DNA from 2 places in the Proteiniborus sp. MB09-C3 genome. Region 2 is predicted to be linked to the other one. Evidence: a T-box and tRNA genes for the amino acid it is inferred to sense, from the RefSeq annotation. Region 2 holds a T-box; the other holds one or more tRNA genes.
What was found. The T-box of region 2 lies ahead of QO263_RS05255 (proline--tRNA ligase). A T-box ahead of a tRNA ligase gene usually reads a tRNA of that ligase, here a tRNA-Pro.
Positions count from the first base shown of each region.

Region 1 (8,637 bases), 1.9 Mb from region 2:
CGTCTAGCTTCATTTTCGAACGAATTCCATGAGTTCTTGGTCCAAAGGCAATATTGTCATATACACTCATAGGAAAAAGATTAGGTTTTTGAAATACCATACCGACACGCTTACGAAGTTGGTTAATATCTATATCTCCATAAATATTTTCTCCATCAAGAAGTACTTCTCCTGTAATTTTGCAATTTTCTACCAAATCATTCATACGATTAAGAGTTTTTAGTAAAGTAGATTTACCACATCCTGATGGACCGATGAAAGCAGTAATTTCGTTGCTCTGTATTGTCAGATTTACACCTTTAAGTCCCATAAATTCCCCATAATAGAGTTTCAAATCATTTATTTTAAATTTATCTTTCATAGCTGTTATCCTTTCACTATTTTTTTCGCCACGTATGCTGAAAGCCAGTTGATAAATAAAACTATAATAAGTAATACTACAGCTGTAGCATACGCCTTATCAGTATGCAATCCTTCGCTAGAAAGTGCGTACATATGAATGGCAAGGGTCCGTCCTGAGGAAAGTAAATTTGATGGTATTTCAGCTACAGTACCTGCCGTATACATTAGTGCCGCTGTTTCTCCAACAATTCTCCCAATGGCAAGAATAATTCCTGCCAATATTCCAGGAAGAGCAGATGGCAGCACGATTCTAAATACAGTTCTTAATTTTCCAGCACCCAGACCATAGCTACCTTCACGAAATGAATCAGGTACTGCTTTTAATGCTTCTTCAGTAGTACGCATAATTAGTGGCAATATCATAATAGCAAGGGTAAAGGCACCAGCCAGCAATGAAAAACCCCATCCAAGTGTTGTTACAAAAAATAGCAATCCAAATAATCCATATACTATAGAAGGTATACCCGAAAGGGTTTCTGTAGTTAATCGGACTATTCTAGTAATTCTGTTGCCACGTTTAGCATACTCTATCAAATAAATTGCTGAAAAGATTCCTAATGGAACTGCTATAAGCAATGACAGCACAACCATAATTATGGTATTTATTATAGCTGGCATAAGAGAAACATTTTCTGTAGTATATTTCCACGAAAAAAGATCAAGGGAAATATGTGGAACACCTTTAATTAACATATAACCAATTAGAAATAATAGGATTGTAAAAGTCAGAATAGCTGATATTGTCACCATCAAAAACAGTATCATAGATAATGGGTTTTTCTTATATGCCTTTACCTGACTCTTAAAAGTCTGTTTGTTAATATGCTCCATTATATTTTCCTCCTTGTTAGCATCGAAAAAATAAAATTGATGATGAGAATAAATGCGAACAGCACTACTGCTGTAGCAATAAGTGCTCCTCGATGCAAATCGGCCGCATAACCCATTTCTATAACAATATTAGCTGTTAAGGTTCTAATACCCTTCAATAATCCTGCTGGCATTCTCGCTTGATTTCCTGCTACCATAATTACAGCCATAGTCTCACCGATTGCCCTTCCAATTCCAAGCACTATACTTGCAATTATTCCTGATTTTGCAGCAGGTAGAGTCGCGAAAAATATACTTCTCTCTCTACTTGCTCCTAATGATAATGCCCCTTCATAATAGCTATCAGGAACAGCACGAATGGCCGACTCGCTTACTTCAATTATAGTAGGTAGTATCATAATTCCAAGTAAAATAGAGGCTGTTAATATGCTGCTTCCATTACCACCAAATACATTTCTTACAAATGGAACTATTACTACAAGTCCAAAAAATCCATATACAACTGAGGGGATTCCCGCCAACAATCCTACTGCTGGTTTTAAAATTTTATGGATTTTTTTTGGACAAAATTTAGCCATGAAAACAGCTGTTAAAACACCAATTGGTGCACCAATAATAAGTGCACCTATGGTAACATATATGCTGCCAAGTATCATTGGAAAGATACCATAAGCCGCTGGCTCATTTCCTGGTGACCAATCTTTTCCTAAAAGAAATTGAAATACACCTATCTTGCTCATAGCAGGAATACCGTTAGCGAACAGAAAAATACAAATTAATGCTACGGCAATAATAGAAGCTAGAGCAGCGATTAAAAATACATTTTTCATTAATACTTCTTTGAAATTTTTCATATTTTTCTCCTAAACATAAAGGGTTTATTTGACTTTATTTCAATAATTCCATTATTTTGTTTCTTTAATTACTTCATTCCAGCTAGTAAAACTTCCTGTAAAAATACTCTTTACTTCATCACTAGAAATATTGTCTAATGGATTATCAGTATTGACTATAACAGCAATACCATCCAATGCAATTTCAATAGGTGTTAAGCTTGCCTTTTCGCTATCTTTTAATTCACGAGATGCCATACCTATATCGCAAGTTCCATCAATCACTGCTTGAATTCCTGTTGTTGAGTCACTTTGTTGAATTTCAATATTAGCATTGGGATTAACAGATATATAAGCTTCTTTTAATTTCTCCATTATAGGAGTTACAGAAGAAGAACCTGCTACTACAATCTTACCGCTTGGTTTAGTACCGCTATAAGCAAGTGCACTATCATTAATTTGAATGTAGCTTTTAGCTACTACTGATTGTCCATCAGCACTCAGTATGAAATCAATGAAATCTTTCTTCAGTCCAGTTGCCTCGCCTTTTATTGCTATATTAAATGGACGAGAAATTTTATAGGTTCCATTTTTAATATTTTCTACATTTGCAGCAGCATTATCAATATCTAATGCTTTTACACTATCATTTAATGAACCCATAGAAACGTATCCTATTGCATAAAGATCACCTGAAACATTAGTCAACATAACATCAGTTTTGTTTGCAATAGTAGCTTCCTTAGTTGTCTTATCTATTTTTTTTCCATCGCTATCCTTTTCTTCAATTTTAAAAAGCTCTATAAATGCTCCTCTTGTTCCGGAACCATCCTCTCTAGATATAACTGAGATATCTTTACTTGTATTGAATCCGTCTTCTGATTTAGAGCATCCTATAAATAAGGTTGAAGCCAATACTAAAAGTAACATAGCAGATATTGTTTTTTTCATGTTTTATACTCTCCTTTATTTTGTTTTCAATGTCATTATAATTTATATAAGTAAAAAGAAGAGGTAAGGTTATGTAAAATGTAAGTAAAACTTTTCAATAATATGTGGAATATTAAGAAATGTAGTATAGGGAAAGGTAATATTCTATGTATAAGACAATAGATACCAAAAAAAGTTTAAGCGAGATTATCTAATCTCGCTTAAACTTTTTTTGGTGCCCAGAGGCGGAATCGAACCACCGACACGGGGATTTTCAGTCCCCTGCTCTACCTACTGAGCTATCTGGGCAAATGATTATTATGGTGGGCCTTCAGGGATTCGAACCCCGGACCTGCCGGTTATGAGCCGGACGCTCTAACCAACTGAGCTAAAGGCCCTCATAAATATGAAGTATATAATTAGTATCTAATGGGAAAATTATTGATGGTGGGCCTGGGTGGACTCGAACCACCGACCTCACGCTTATCAGGCGTGCGCTCTAACCACCTGAGCTACAAGCCCATCATTTTTATTGGTCGGGGTGGAGGGACTCGAACCCCCGGCCCCATGGTCCCAAACCACGTGCGCTACCAAACTGCGCTACACCCCGATCATTGTAATATTTTATTATAAAATTGGCAGGGGTGGAGGGAATCGAACCCCCACTAATGGTTTTGGAGACCAGTGTGATACCACTTCACCACACCCCTATATCTTAGGTAGAATAATAGCTTTGAATGCCTACATTCCACCAACTTAATTATGCCTTTAATTTAATTACTTAATGGTGGGCCTTCAGGGATTCGAACCCCGGACCTGCCGGTTATGAGCCGGACGCTCTAACCAACTGAGCTAAAGGCCCTAAAAAAACATGGCGGAGAAGGAGGGATTTGAACCCTCGCGCCCCTAAACGAGACCTACTCCCTTAGCAGGGGAGCCTCTTCAGCCACTTGAGTACTTCTCCATATTATTTTGGCGGAGGGGGTGGGATTCGAACCCACGTGGGCTTGCACCCTAACGGTTTTCAAGACCGCCCCGTTATGACCGCTTCGGTACCCCTCCATGTTATTTGTTTAATGGTGACCCATCCGCGATTCGAACGCGGGACACCCTGATTAAAAGTCAGGTGCTCTGCCGACTGAGCTAATGGGTCAATTTTAATTTATTTCTCGGATTCACTACTTTATTATGCTAACTCATTCTAAGCAACTAAGCGATGTACCCCAAATCAAAAGCATGATTTGGGTCCCCTGCTTATGCCGACTGAGCTAATGGGTCAATGTTAGCAGATTATACTGGCTGGGGTAGCAGGACTCGAACCTACGAATGCCAGAGTCAAAGTCTGGTGCCTTACCGACTTGGCTATACCCCAACAATTATTTTTCCTTGAGACAGCTGTAGCAATGTCCACTAGGATTATTATGGCGTACCCACAGGGATTCGAACCCCGGACACACGGCTTAGAAGGCCGTTGCTCTATCCTACTGAGCTATGGGTACATATTATTTTTGCTCTTATTGGATATAATTATATGTTACTTTTTATGGAGCGGGTGAAGGGAATCGGACCCTCGCAACCAGCTTGGAAGGCTGGGGCTCTACCACTGAGCTACACCCGCATGTATTAGTAACTCTATATATTACTTACTTTAGTTGCGGCTTGTTTCTGGGACACCTAAGCGATTCACACCAAACCAAAAGCATGGTTTGGGTTCTCTGCTTATACCACTGAGCTACACCCGCATGTATTTATTTTTTGGTGGAGGGGACTGGATTCGAACCAGTGAAAGCACAGCTAACGGATTTACAGTCCGTCCCCTTTGGCCAACTCGGGAACCCCTCCATATTTTACAGTCTAGTAACACAATTTTGGTGCTCATTGCGTTTGATCTACCTTTAATTTGCTTCGCAAATTAGGTTAGGTCATAATGGAGCTGGTGAAAGGAATTGAACCCTCAACCTACTGATTACAAGTCAGTTGCTCTGCCGATTGAGCTACACCAGCACATTGTCTTTACTTCTCGGATTAACTTTTTTTACTGCATTAACTCCTTATAAGCAACTAAGCGATTCACACCAAACTAAAAGCATGGTTTGGGTTCTCTGCTTATGCCAATTGAGCTACACCAGCATATTGCTTTACATATTAAAAACTATTGGCGACCTGGAAGGGACTCGAACCCTCGACCTCCAGCGTGACAGGCTGGCATTCTAACCAACTGAACTACCAGGCCAAAATGTCAATTATTTATGGTGGGCGCAATAGGGCTCGAACCTATGACCCCCTGCTTGTAAGGCAGGTGCTCTCCCAGCTGAGCTATGCGCCCATAAAATTTTAAATATTGAATTTATGTGATCTTTACAGACACTCCTAAATGTTGTCCTGACGGACAGATACTAAAGTTGGTGACCCTACCGGGATTCGAACCCGGGTTACCGCCGTGAGAGGGCGATGTCTTAACCGCTTGACCATAGGGCCATTATCATTTTAATTGTCCTTATCAGGCTTCTGTTTATTACCTGCACTTATACTGATATAATGGTTTCTCCTACAGACAATCTTAATTTTTGTCCTAAATATGAATTTTATGGTTGCGGGGGCCGGATTTGAACCGACGACCTCCGGGTTATGAGCCCGACGAGCTACCAGCTGCTCCACCCCGCGATGATTTAAATATATTTATTGGCTCCTAGGGTGGGACTCGAACCCACAACCTACCGGTTAACAGCCGGTTGCTCCGCCATTGAGCTACCCAGGAATACTCATGGCTAATTAATTTTTAACTTAGCGACAAAATATATATTATCATATAGGATTGATTATGTCAATAGTATTTGCTTGGTAATTTAAGGTATTGCTTGTGGTGATTAAAAAACCCCCATCATTTTCTATAACGACAAGGGTCTTTAATTGGTGCCCAGAGGCGGAATCGAACCACCGACACGGGGATTTTCAGTCCCCTGCTCTACCTACTGAGCTATCTGGGCAAATAATAATGGTGGGCCTTCAGGGATTCGAACCCCGGACCTGCCGGTTATGAGCCGGACGCTCTAACCAACTGAGCTAAAGGCCCTCATATAATATCACGACTAATTATATTTCTATTATTGGTCGGGGTGGAGGGACTCGAACCCCCGGCCCCATGGTCCCAAACCACGTGCGCTACCAAACTGCGCTACACCCCGATTTAGTATGAAATATATCCAGCCGAATGGCGGAGAAGGAGGGATTTGAACCCTCGCGCCCCTAAACGAGACCTACTCCCTTAGCAGGGGAGCCTCTTCAGCCACTTGAGTACTTCTCCATATTATTTTGGCGGAGGGGGTGGGATTCGAACCCACGTGGGCTTGCACCCTAACGGTTTTCAAGACCGCCCCGTTATGACCGCTTCGGTACCCCTCCATGTTATTTGTTTAATGGTGACCCATCCGCGATTCGAACGCGGGACACCCTGATTAAAAGTCAGGTGCTCTGCCGACTGAGCTAATGGGTCAATGTTAGCAGATTATACTGGCTGGGGTAGCAGGACTCGAACCTACGAATGCCAGAGTCAAAGTCTGGTGCCTTACCGACTTGGCTATACCCCAACAATTATTTTTCCTTGAGACAGCTGTAGCAATGTCCACTAGGATTATTATGGCGTACCCACAGGGATTCGAACCCCGGACACACGGCTTAGAAGGCCGTTGCTCTATCCTACTGAGCTATGGGTACATATTATTTTTGCTCTTATTGGATATAATTATATGTTACTTTTTATGGAGCGGGTGAAGGGAATCGGACCCTCGCAACCAGCTTGGAAGGCTGGGGCTCTACCACTGAGCTACACCCGCATGTATTAGTAACTCTATATATTACTTACTTTAGTTGCGGCTTGTTTCTGGGACACCTAAGCGATTCACACCAAACCAAAAGCATGGTTTGGGTTCTCTGCTTATACCACTGAGCTACACCCGCATGTATTTATTTTTGGTGGAGGGGACTGGATTCGAACCAGTGAAAGCACAGCTAACGGATTTACAGTCCGTCCCCTTTGGCCAACTCGGGAACCCCTCCATATTTTACAGTCTAGTAACACAATTTTGGTGCTCATTGCGTTTGATCTACCTTTAATTTGCTTCGCAAATTAGGTTAGGTCATAATGGAGCTGGTGAAAGGAATTGAACCCTCAACCTACTGATTACAAGTCAGTTGCTCTGCCGATTGAGCTACACCAGCACATTGTCTTTACTTCTCGGATTAACTTTTTTTACTGCATTAACTCCTTATAAGCAACTAAGCGATTCACACCAAACTAAAAGCATGGTTTGGGTTCTCTGCTTATGCCAATTGAGCTACACCAGCATATTGCTTTACATATTAAAAACTATTGGCGACCTGGAAGGGACTCGAACCCTCGACCTCCAGCGTGACAGGCTGGCATTCTAACCAACTGAACTACCAGGCCAAAATGTCAATTATTTATGGTGGGCGCAATAGGGCTCGAACCTATGACCCCCTGCTTGTAAGGCAGGTGCTCTCCCAGCTGAGCTATGCACCCATAAAATTTTAAATATTGAATTTATGTGATCTTTACAGACACTCCTAAATGTTGTCCTGACGGACAGATACTAAAGTTGGTGACCCTACCGGGATTCGAACCCGGGTTACCGCCGTGAAAGGGCGATGTCTTAACCGCTTGACCATAGGGCCTTATTATTTATCATAGTTAATCCTTACAACACTCTTAACTATTGTCCTAGGGACAAATATAATAGCTGGTGCCGGGAACCGGAATCGAACCGGTACGATCTTTGGGGATCGCAGGATTTTAAGTCCTGTGCGTCTGCCTGTTCCGCCACCCCGGCATTTTGCTGGCTCCTAGGGTGGGACTCGAACCCACAACCTACCGGTTAACAGCCGGTTGCTCCGCCGTTGAGCTACCCAGGAATACCATCCAGCAACGCCCTACTCTCCCAGGCGGTTTCCCACCAAGTACCATCAGCGCTGAAGGGCTTAACTTCTGTGTTCGGTATGGGAACAGGTGTGACCCCTTCGCTATTGTCACTGGATTTATGCCCTAAATCATTTGTTCAGAGCTTATATATATTTAGTTTTAAGGTATTTATTTGTACCTTAAAAACTACACAGCGTCCATATTTCTGGTCAAGCCCTCGACCTATTAGTATCGTTTAGCTTAAAGCATTGCTGCTCTTACACCTACGACCTATCAACCAGTTAGTCTTTCTGGGGTCTTACTCTGTTTACCAGATGGGAAATCTTTTCTTAAGGGGGGCTTCGCGCTTAGATGCCTTCAGCGCTTATCCCTACCAGACTTGGCTACTCAGCCATGCCCTTGGCAGGACAACTGATACACTAGTGGTCTGTCCATTCCGGTCCTCTCGTACTAGGAACAGCTCCTTTCAAATTTCCTACGCCCACGACAGATAGGGACCGAACTGTCTCACGACGTTCTGAACCCAGCTCGCGTGCCTCTTTAATGGGCGAACAGCCCAACCCTTGGAACCTGCTACAGCTCCAGGATGAGACGAGCCGACATCGAGGTGCCAAACCTCCCCGTCGATGTGGACTCTTGGGGGAGATAAGCCTGTTATCCCCGGGGTAGCTTTTATCCGTTGAGCGATGGCCCTTCCACTCGGCG
Region 1 is NZ_CP127161.1:2,968,888-2,977,524, forward strand. Features, by position in the region: gene pstB (phosphate ABC transporter ATP-binding protein PstB) at 1-361, opposite strand, end outside; gene pstA (phosphate ABC transporter permease PstA) at 367-1,233, opposite strand; gene pstC (phosphate ABC transporter permease subunit PstC) at 1,233-2,087, opposite strand; gene QO263_RS14560 (substrate-binding domain-containing protein) at 2,139-3,017, opposite strand; tRNA gene QO263_RS14565 (tRNA-Phe) at 3,230-3,305, opposite strand; tRNA gene QO263_RS14570 (tRNA-Ile) at 3,318-3,394, opposite strand; tRNA gene QO263_RS14575 (tRNA-Ile) at 3,442-3,518, opposite strand; tRNA gene QO263_RS14580 (tRNA-Pro) at 3,530-3,606, opposite strand; tRNA gene QO263_RS14585 (tRNA-Trp) at 3,633-3,706, opposite strand; tRNA gene QO263_RS14590 (tRNA-Ile) at 3,782-3,858, opposite strand; tRNA gene QO263_RS14595 (tRNA-Ser) at 3,869-3,960, opposite strand; tRNA gene QO263_RS14600 (tRNA-Ser) at 3,970-4,058, opposite strand; tRNA gene QO263_RS14605 (tRNA-Lys) at 4,074-4,149, opposite strand; tRNA gene QO263_RS14610 (tRNA-Gln) at 4,293-4,368, opposite strand; tRNA gene QO263_RS14615 (tRNA-Arg) at 4,419-4,495, opposite strand; tRNA gene QO263_RS14620 (tRNA-Gly) at 4,541-4,614, opposite strand; tRNA gene QO263_RS14625 (tRNA-Tyr) at 4,753-4,838, opposite strand; tRNA gene QO263_RS14630 (tRNA-Thr) at 4,925-5,000, opposite strand; tRNA gene QO263_RS14635 (tRNA-Asp) at 5,153-5,229, opposite strand; tRNA gene QO263_RS14640 (tRNA-Val) at 5,247-5,322, opposite strand; tRNA gene QO263_RS14645 (tRNA-Glu) at 5,400-5,474, opposite strand; tRNA gene QO263_RS14650 (tRNA-Met) at 5,585-5,660, opposite strand; tRNA gene QO263_RS14655 (tRNA-Asn) at 5,680-5,754, opposite strand; tRNA gene QO263_RS14660 (tRNA-Phe) at 5,908-5,983, opposite strand; tRNA gene QO263_RS14665 (tRNA-Ile) at 5,993-6,069, opposite strand; tRNA gene QO263_RS14670 (tRNA-Pro) at 6,105-6,181, opposite strand; tRNA gene QO263_RS14675 (tRNA-Ser) at 6,209-6,300, opposite strand; tRNA gene QO263_RS14680 (tRNA-Ser) at 6,310-6,398, opposite strand; tRNA gene QO263_RS14685 (tRNA-Lys) at 6,414-6,489, opposite strand; tRNA gene QO263_RS14690 (tRNA-Gln) at 6,508-6,583, opposite strand; tRNA gene QO263_RS14695 (tRNA-Arg) at 6,634-6,710, opposite strand; tRNA gene QO263_RS14700 (tRNA-Gly) at 6,756-6,829, opposite strand; tRNA gene QO263_RS14705 (tRNA-Tyr) at 6,967-7,052, opposite strand; tRNA gene QO263_RS14710 (tRNA-Thr) at 7,139-7,214, opposite strand; tRNA gene QO263_RS14715 (tRNA-Asp) at 7,367-7,443, opposite strand; tRNA gene QO263_RS14720 (tRNA-Val) at 7,461-7,536, opposite strand; tRNA gene QO263_RS14725 (tRNA-Glu) at 7,614-7,688, opposite strand; tRNA gene QO263_RS14730 (tRNA-Leu) at 7,755-7,843, opposite strand; tRNA gene QO263_RS14735 (tRNA-Asn) at 7,851-7,925, opposite strand; rRNA gene rrf (5S ribosomal RNA) at 7,931-8,047, opposite strand; rRNA gene QO263_RS14745 (23S ribosomal RNA) at 8,138-8,637, opposite strand, start outside.
Region 1: it has a tRNA-Pro gene. The T-box ahead of QO263_RS05255 (proline--tRNA ligase) is inferred to sense a tRNA for this amino acid. The anticodon was not compared.

Region 2 (8,637 bases):
TGATTGTTCCAACAAGGAAGAAGGATGATTTTACTAATGCGTTAAACTCCTTAAAGAGGAGTGGAAGTAAGGAAAAGTCACCTAAAGGAGCAAGTCCAGTATTGCCTAAAATATTAGATACTAGTGTTATTATTGATGGAAGAATAGCAGATATATGCAAAACAGGTTTTGTAGAGGGACCATTAGTCATACCTGAATTTGTATTGGAAGAGCTCCAAAGAATAGCTGATTCTTCAGACTCCCTTAAGAGAAATAGGGGACGACGAGGACTTGATATTTTAAATAAGATACAAAAGGAACTAGATATAGAGGTTGTTATACATGAAAAGGATTTTGACGATATTGCAGAAGTAGATACTAAACTATTAAAATTAGCACAATTTATTAAAGGAAAGGTAGTTACTAACGATTACAATCTCAATAAAGTAGCAGAATTTCATGGAGTTGAAGTGCTAAATATAAATGAATTGGCAAATGCTATTAAACCAGTTGTTCTTCCTGGGGAAGAAATGATTGTTCAAGTCATAAAAGACGGGAAGGAATCAGGTCAAGGCGTAGCATATTTAGATGATGGCACTATGATAGTAGTAGATGGAGGAAAAAAACATATTGGTGACACTATAGGAGTGCTAGTAACAAGTGTTTTGCAAACTGCAGCAGGTAGGATGATATTTGCAAAGCCTAAGTCAGCTACTGACAAAGCGGTATAGTGAAGTAAATATATAAACATTTCGGAATTAAAAACCCAGCCTATGCTGGGTTTTTGAGATGTTTAGAAGATATATCCTCTTAATATTCTATTGTATTTTAATATATTATGTTATAATGTCATGGAGGTGATATTATTGTCTTATAATGGGAAATACATATCTGTAGTTATAGTAGCAGCTGGAATGGGAAAAAGAATGAATTCAAACATTAATAAACAGTATCTTCTTTTAAAAGAAAAACCTATTTTAGCTTATACTATAGAAAAATTTGATAATAATGAGTATATAGACGAACTAATTATAGTGACAAGAGAAGAAGAAAAAGAATATTGCCTTAATGAAGTAGTAAAAAAATATGGCTTTAAGAAAGTGGCTAATATAGTAGGTGGAGGAGCTGAAAGGCAGGACTCTGTTTATAAAGGACTTTTGGCAGTGAAGGATTTATGTAACATTATCATTATACACGATGGGGTAAGGCCTTTTATAAGAGATGAGGATATCATAAATAGTGTTGATGGAGTAATTAAATATGGGGCTTGCGTAATGGGAACTCCTGTAAAAGATACAATAAAGACAGTTAGCGTTGAAGGAGATATTATAAACACACCTGATCGGAATACCCTATGGGCAATACAGACTCCTCAATCTTTTTCTTATGAGATTATACTAAAAGCATACCGAGAGGCCATAGAAGGTAAAGTCACTGCTACTGACGATAGTATGCTAGTTGAAAAATTGGGGTATAAGGTAAAGGTCATAGAGGGCTCATATTCTAATATAAAAATCACTACACCAGAAGACTTAAAGCTAGCTGAGTTGTTACTATAATAGCTATAGAGAATGATTTACTTGTAGTTTCATTATGCAAAAACTAAACGGGAGAAGGGGAGATGACACTTATGGAAAGAACGTTTGTAATTATTAAGCCAGATGGTGTTGAAAGAGGATTGATTGGAGAGGTTATTAGTAGATATGAAAGAAAGGGCTTAAAAGTCATAGAATGTAAAATGCTGCGTGCTGATAGGGCTACATTGGAAAGACACTACATAGAGCATAAAGAAAAGCCATTTTATGAAGAATTAATCTCTTATATGCTGCAGGGAAATATTTTAGCAATGATAGTGGAAGGTAATAATGCTATAAAACTAGTTAGAAATATAAATGGGAAAACTAATCCTGTAGAAGCAGAACCAGGAACCATAAGAGGAGATTATGCAAATACAATGACTGAAAACATTGTTCATGCTTCAGATTCTACAGAATCAGCTGAGAGGGAGATTTCCATATGGTTTTAATCTATAAGGAGTGAAATATAGTGAGAATAGGTATAGGATATGATGTACACAAAATGGCTGAGGGAAGAAAGCTAATAATTGGCGGAGTAGAGATACCACACGAAAAGGGCCTGCTAGGTCATTCCGATGCTGATGTTTTAGTACATGCAATAATGGATAGTATTTTAGGTGCATTAGCATCAGGAGATATAGGAAAGCATTTCCCAGATACAGATGAAGCTTATAAAGATATAAATAGTATGAAACTACTTGAAAAAACATATGATTTAATGTTAGAATCTGGGTATGTGGTCGGCAATATTGATTGTGTAGTTGCTGCTCAGAGACCTAAGCTAGCCCCTTATATAAATATTATGAGAGAGAAGATTGCCAGAGTGCTTAACACCTCTATAAATAATATAAATGTAAAGGCCACCACAACTGAAAAATTAGGCTTTGAAGGGCGAGAAGAAGGAATATCATCGCAAGTAGTATGTCTACTAGTAAAAAACTAAAAAATAGAGGAAATTAGGATTGGGGGGAAAAAATTGATACAAGTTAAAAATTTAACTAAGAAATACAAAGAGGTAGAGGCAGTTAAAGGAGTATCTTTTACAGTTGAGGAAGGAACTGTTTTTGGGTTACTTGGTGAAAATGGAGCTGGCAAAACTACTACATTAAGAATGCTAGCCACTATGATTAAGCCAACATCAGGTACAGCATTAATTAATGAACTTGATTTAGTAGATGAACCTGATAATGTAAGAGGCAGAATAGGAATATTATTTGGCGGAGATACTGGTCTTTATGACAGACTAACTGCTAGAGAAAATATCGAATATTTTGGACTTCTCAATGGAATGAGCAAATCAGATATATCCAAAAGAGTTGATGAGTTATCTAAAAAGCTAGACATGGAGGAGTATATAGATAGGAGAGTAGGTAAATTTTCAAAGGGTATGAAACAGAAGGTATCTATAGCGAGAAGTATAGTTCATGACCCAAATATAATGCTGCTTGACGAGCCTACGACTGGTCTAGATGTAACATCGGTGAGGATAGTGCATGAATTCATATTGGATCAGAAAAATGAGGGAAAAACCATTATTTTTTCTAGTCATTCAATGAGTGAAGTAGAAAAATTATGTGATGTAGTAGGAATAATAAATAAAGGAAAACTAATCGAAATATCTACTTTAGATGGTTTAAAAAATAAATTTAATAATAATAACCTAGAAGATATATTTGTTGAATTGGTAGGTGAGAAAAGTGAATATTAAGTATGCTATGATTGTATTAAAAAAAGAGCTTAAGGATACCTTTAGGGACAAGAAGACAATATTTTCAAGTATTATTATACCAATATTAATCTTTCCTATTATGGCATTCGCTTTAGGCTTTGGAACGTCTGAAATAATAAATGATGAGCAGAAACCCGTAGACATAGCATTAATAAGCAATGGAGAGACAAAACTAGAAACGTATTTCAAGGAGTCAGGTCAGATAAACATAGTAGACATTGATGATCCTGATAAAGCCTTAGAAGATTTGACTGTGAAAGCCATAGTTAAAATTGAGGAAGGCTTTGATGCTAAAATTGAAAGCGGAACTATGGGAAATGTGGAGGTTATCTATGATCAATCAAGTCAAAAGTCGGATATGGCCACTTCAAGACTTAATCGTATTATAGAAAGCTACTCTCAGGCTATTACAAATGAAAGGCTAAAGGCTATTGGTGTAGATTTAGATGCTTTAAAGGCAGTAGCTATAAATACTACCTCTGTTTCTAAAGATGGTGGAATGGGACTAATGATATTTTCTATGGTTTTCCCTATGCTAATAACAATATATTCTGCAATAAGTGGTTTGGCAACTGCTACAGATTTAGGAGCAGGAGAAAAGGAAAGACAAACCCTTGAGCCCTTGCTAACTACTAAAGCAAGCAGGCTATCTATACTTGGTGGAAAATTCTTTGCAGTATTCATATCAGGAGTAATTGGAACTGCTGCATCCTTATTAGGCTTCTTTATAGCTTCAAAAATGAATCCAGATTTCTTGGGAACTGGTGTAGCATTACCTCTAACTCCTATACTAGTAATAGGATTATTCTGTGCAGGACTTAACTTAGTATTCAGTGGACTAGAGCTTACAATAAGCTTCTATGCAAGGAATTTTAAAGAAGCACAGACATATTTAGCACCATTATCGGTAATACTATTGATACCTGCTTATATGACAATGTATTTAGATGGAAAGGCAATACCAGAAGTATATTTCCATATTCCAATAATAAATACAATAGCAATTATTAAAGAGGCTTTAGTTCAAATAATAGACCCTGTTCATATACTAATAGTATTAGTATGGACTTTAGTATATATATTTGGTTCATTATTCTTGACAGTAAGCATGTTCAAAAAAGAATCAGTGATATTCAGAGCGTAGGTGGTAAGGGAAGACAGACAAGAAAACTGTCAACCTAAGACGAGTAGGATAAACTGACACGCACTTTGTCATACTGAGACGGGCAGGATGAGTTTTACTAACGAAGGATCTACTAATAAAGGATTTCAATAAAAATAATTGACAAACCAATTATTTTTTAGTAATATAAGCTTTAATCATTATAAGTAAATATTAAAAGCACAGAAGGGAAATAGTAGATATTTAAGGTCTACAGAGAAGAAATCCTAGGCTGAAAGATTTCTAACCCAATGAATATTGAACCCATCCCAGAGCTTCTAGACAGAATATAGTAAGTCTAGACGGTCTTTACCGTTATTTATTTCGAGTGGACTATTATTTTAATTTAAATAGTCTATTAGGGTGGTACCACGGATTATAACCTTCGTCCCTTTCTGGGATGAAGGTTTTTTTTATGACCTAACCCGATTGTTTCGGATGCTTTTCCGAAAGAATCGCTGGTAGGTCAAATGCAACGAGAACCAAATTTGCACGACCGAAGGGAGTAAGCAAATTTGAGTTGCGAGACTGCTTATGACCTAACCCGATTGTTTCGGATGCTTTTCCGAAAGAATCGCTGGTAGGTCAAACGCAATGAGAACCAAATTTGTACGACCGAATGGGAGTAAGCAAATTTGTGTTTCGAAACTGCGGAAAATGACCTAACCCGATTTACTCACTGGGCACCAGATTTATTTTAAATGGAGAGTGATATATATGAAAATGTCAAAGCTTTATATGCCAACATTAAGAGAAGTACCTTCAGAGGCAGAGCTTCCAAGTCATCAGCTTTTATTGAGAGCAGGAATGATTAGGAAACTAGTATCAGGAGTATATTCTTATTTACCTCTTGGAATTAGAGTACTAAAAAAGGTTGAAAAAATCGTTAGAGAAGAAATGGATGCAATAGACTCTCAAGAAGTCCTTATGTCTGCAATACAACCTGCTGAGCTTTGGAAGGAGTCAGGCAGATGGGATGATTTTGGTCCTGAGATGTTTAGGCTATATGATAGAAATCAAAGAGAGTTTTGTCTAGGACCTACACATGAAGAAATATTCACAGACCTTATTAGACATGAGGTAAAATCCTATAAGCAGCTTCCACTTAGTCTTTACCAAATACAAACCAAGTATAGAGATGAAAAAAGACCTAGATTTGGTCTTATGAGAGCAAGGGAATTTATAATGAAGGATGCTTATACCTTTGATATTGATGAAGAGGGCATGAGGAAATCTTATGAGGATATGTGGAAAGCTTATGAAAAAATATTCACAAGATGTGGATTAAATTTTAAAGTTGTTGAAGGTGATTCAGGAGCCATGGGAGGAAGTGACTCTCATGAATTTATGGCAATGTCAGAGTATGGAGAAAGTGCTATAGCTTATTGTGATAGCTGCGATTATGCTGCCACAGATGAAAAAGCAAACTGTCTATATGAAGTGGAAGGTGCTTCTTCAGAAAAACTCCAGCTCGAGAAAGCTCATACACCAAATGCTAAAACTATAGAGGAAGTATCGAAGTTCTTTAATACATCTGCTGAAAGCTTTGTAAAGACTTTGTTATACATGGCTAAAGACAAAGTAGTAGCGGTATTGATACCAGGAAACAGAGAATTAAATGAAATAAAACTAGTTAAAGTATTAGAAATACCAGAGCATGAGCTAATAATGGCAGATGCAGAAACTGTAAAGGCAGTCACAGGAGCAGAGGTAGGATTTGCTGGTCCAATTAATTTAAAGAAAGATATTAGAGTTATAGTTGATTCTAGAGTTACAAAGATGAGCAATTTTATAGTAGGAGCTAACGAAACCGACTATCATATTAAGAATGTAAACTACGGCAGAGACTTTGAAGGAGAAGTAGTAGAGGATCTTTTACTAGTTCAAGAGGGGGATAAATGTCCGAAGTGTGGTGCACCACTTAAAACTGATAGAGGAATAGAGGTAGGCAATATATTTCAGCTAGGACTAAAATATAGTAGTGCACTAAATGCAACATTCTTAGATGAAAATGGCAAGGAGAAAAAAATATACATGGGTTCCCATGGCGTAGGAGTATCTAGAACAGCTGCTGCTGTAATAGAACAATGCCATGATGAAAATGGAATCATATGGCCACTAGCATTAGCTCCATATCATGCTATCATTACAGTAGTAAATGTAAAAAGCGAAGAGCAAACTGCTTTAGGAGAAAGCCTATATAGCCAGCTTTCAAAGTTAGGATTAGAAGTATTAATCGACGATAGAAACGAAAGAGCAGGAGTTAAGTTCAAGGATGCAGATTTAATTGGTATACCAATAAGAATTACAGTTGGGAAAAGGGCAAATGAGGAGATAGTAGAGTTTTCTTTAAGAAGAGATGGAGAAAAGACTGAAATAAATGTAAATGAAATAATGGATAAGATAAAAGCAGAATTTAGTTACCAAGGATTAGAGCTTTAAAAAAGAAGGCTACCGTTAATGGCGGTAGCTTTTGCTATTTTTAATAATAGTCATCTATAAATAAACCTATTCCTATGGTAAAATAATCCTAGGGTGATTAGTCGTGTAAAAATCATATAAGGGGGATAAGTATATGTATATTGGAGTAGATATAGGTGGAACAAATGTTACTGCTGGATTAGTTTCTATTGACGGTGAGATATTATTTCAGAACAGCTGTCCTACTTTACCTTCTAGGGGATGGGATATGGTTATACAGGATATTATTAATCTAATCAGAGAAATTATTAACCAAGCTTCGAATAACAAAAATGTATTGGGAATAGGTATTGGGGTACCGGGAGTAGCCGATCCCAATACAGGAAATGTTGTTCATTGCGTTAATCTGGGATGGGAAAATGTGCCGCTGGGGAAGACCTTAGAAAAGGAATTCAATAAGCCTGTTTACATAGACAACGATGCTTCAGTAGCTGCACTGGCTGAGTTTGAAAATGGAGCGCTTAAGGGTACTCAAAACTCTATTCTCATCACTCTTGGTACTGGAATAGGTGGAGGATTTATAATCAACGGAAGGCTTTATAGCGGAACAAGCAATATTGGATCAGAAATAGGTCATACAGTAATCGGTGAAAACTTTTATGATTGTAACTGCGGGAAAAATGGTTGCTTTGAGACCTTTTCCTCTGCTACTGCATTGATAAGGTATACAAAAAAACTAATGGAAGAAGCGAGAGAAAATACTGTCATAGGAAATTATATTGATAATGATTTGGATAAACTCAATGCCAAAGTAATATTTGATTGTGCTAAAGCAGGTGATAAACTGGCCTTAAGCTCAGTCAATAGATTGGTGGACTATCTAATAATTGGTATCACTAATTTAATAAATCTTCTTGATCCAGAAATAATTGCTATAGGCGGCGGAATATCAAAGGCTGGAGATTATTTGCTAGAGCTAATTAGCCATAGAATACATGAAAAGATATTATTTAAGGATATGCCTTATAGCAAAATTGCCATAGCCAAGCACGGCAACGATGCAGGTATAATTGGTTCAGCAATGTTATGTAAACACAGCTAAAATTTTTTAATTGATATTAATAAATGTATTTTGTTTAACTTTTCAGTCACTTTTTCACTATCTATAGAATTTTTAGAATATACATCCTCCATTTTGTAAAACCTAGCATTATCTATATGTTATTAGGAGGAGAAAAATGGAGAGAAATAGAAGAAGAACAGATTATAAAGGCAGATTTACATTCTTATCATTAGGGTGGTGGATATTACATATCGCTTTATTGCTGCTGGTTTTTTACCTTATTAGAAGATTTTAAGGCAGGATTATTTCTTGATACTGCAAGGTTAGTATTATATAATATACAGATATGAAGAGGAAAATTTTTTAGGAGGTTTTAAGATGTCTGAGGTGAGAGTCAGATTTGCACCTAGTCCTACAGGGTATTTACATATTGGTAGTCTAAGAACAGCTCTTTATGATTATCTGTATGCAAAAAATAAAGGTGGGAAATATATACTTAGAATTGAGGATACAGATCAGTCAAGATATGTAGATGATTCTATAGAGAAGATGATTAAGTCTTTAACATGGTCTGGAGTAATTCATGATGAGGGAGTTTTTATTGAAGATGGCAAATTAGTTCAAAAAGGTGAATATGGGCCATATATTCAATCAGAGAGACTTGATATATACAAAAAATATATAGAGGAATTATTGGAAAAAGGAC
Region 2 is NZ_CP127161.1:1,114,646-1,123,282, forward strand. Features, by position in the region: gene QO263_RS05225 (PIN/TRAM domain-containing protein) at 1-710, shown strand, start outside; gene ispD (2-C-methyl-D-erythritol 4-phosphate cytidylyltransferase) at 846-1,538, shown strand; gene ndk (nucleoside-diphosphate kinase) at 1,610-2,005, shown strand; gene ispF (2-C-methyl-D-erythritol 2,4-cyclodiphosphate synthase) at 2,023-2,499, shown strand; gene QO263_RS05245 (ABC transporter ATP-binding protein) at 2,533-3,264, shown strand; gene QO263_RS05250 (ABC transporter permease) at 3,254-4,429, shown strand; T-box leader at 4,622-4,843, shown strand; gene QO263_RS05255 (proline--tRNA ligase) at 5,165-6,889, shown strand; gene QO263_RS05260 (ROK family protein) at 7,023-7,970, shown strand; gene gltX (glutamate--tRNA ligase) at 8,310-8,637, shown strand, end outside.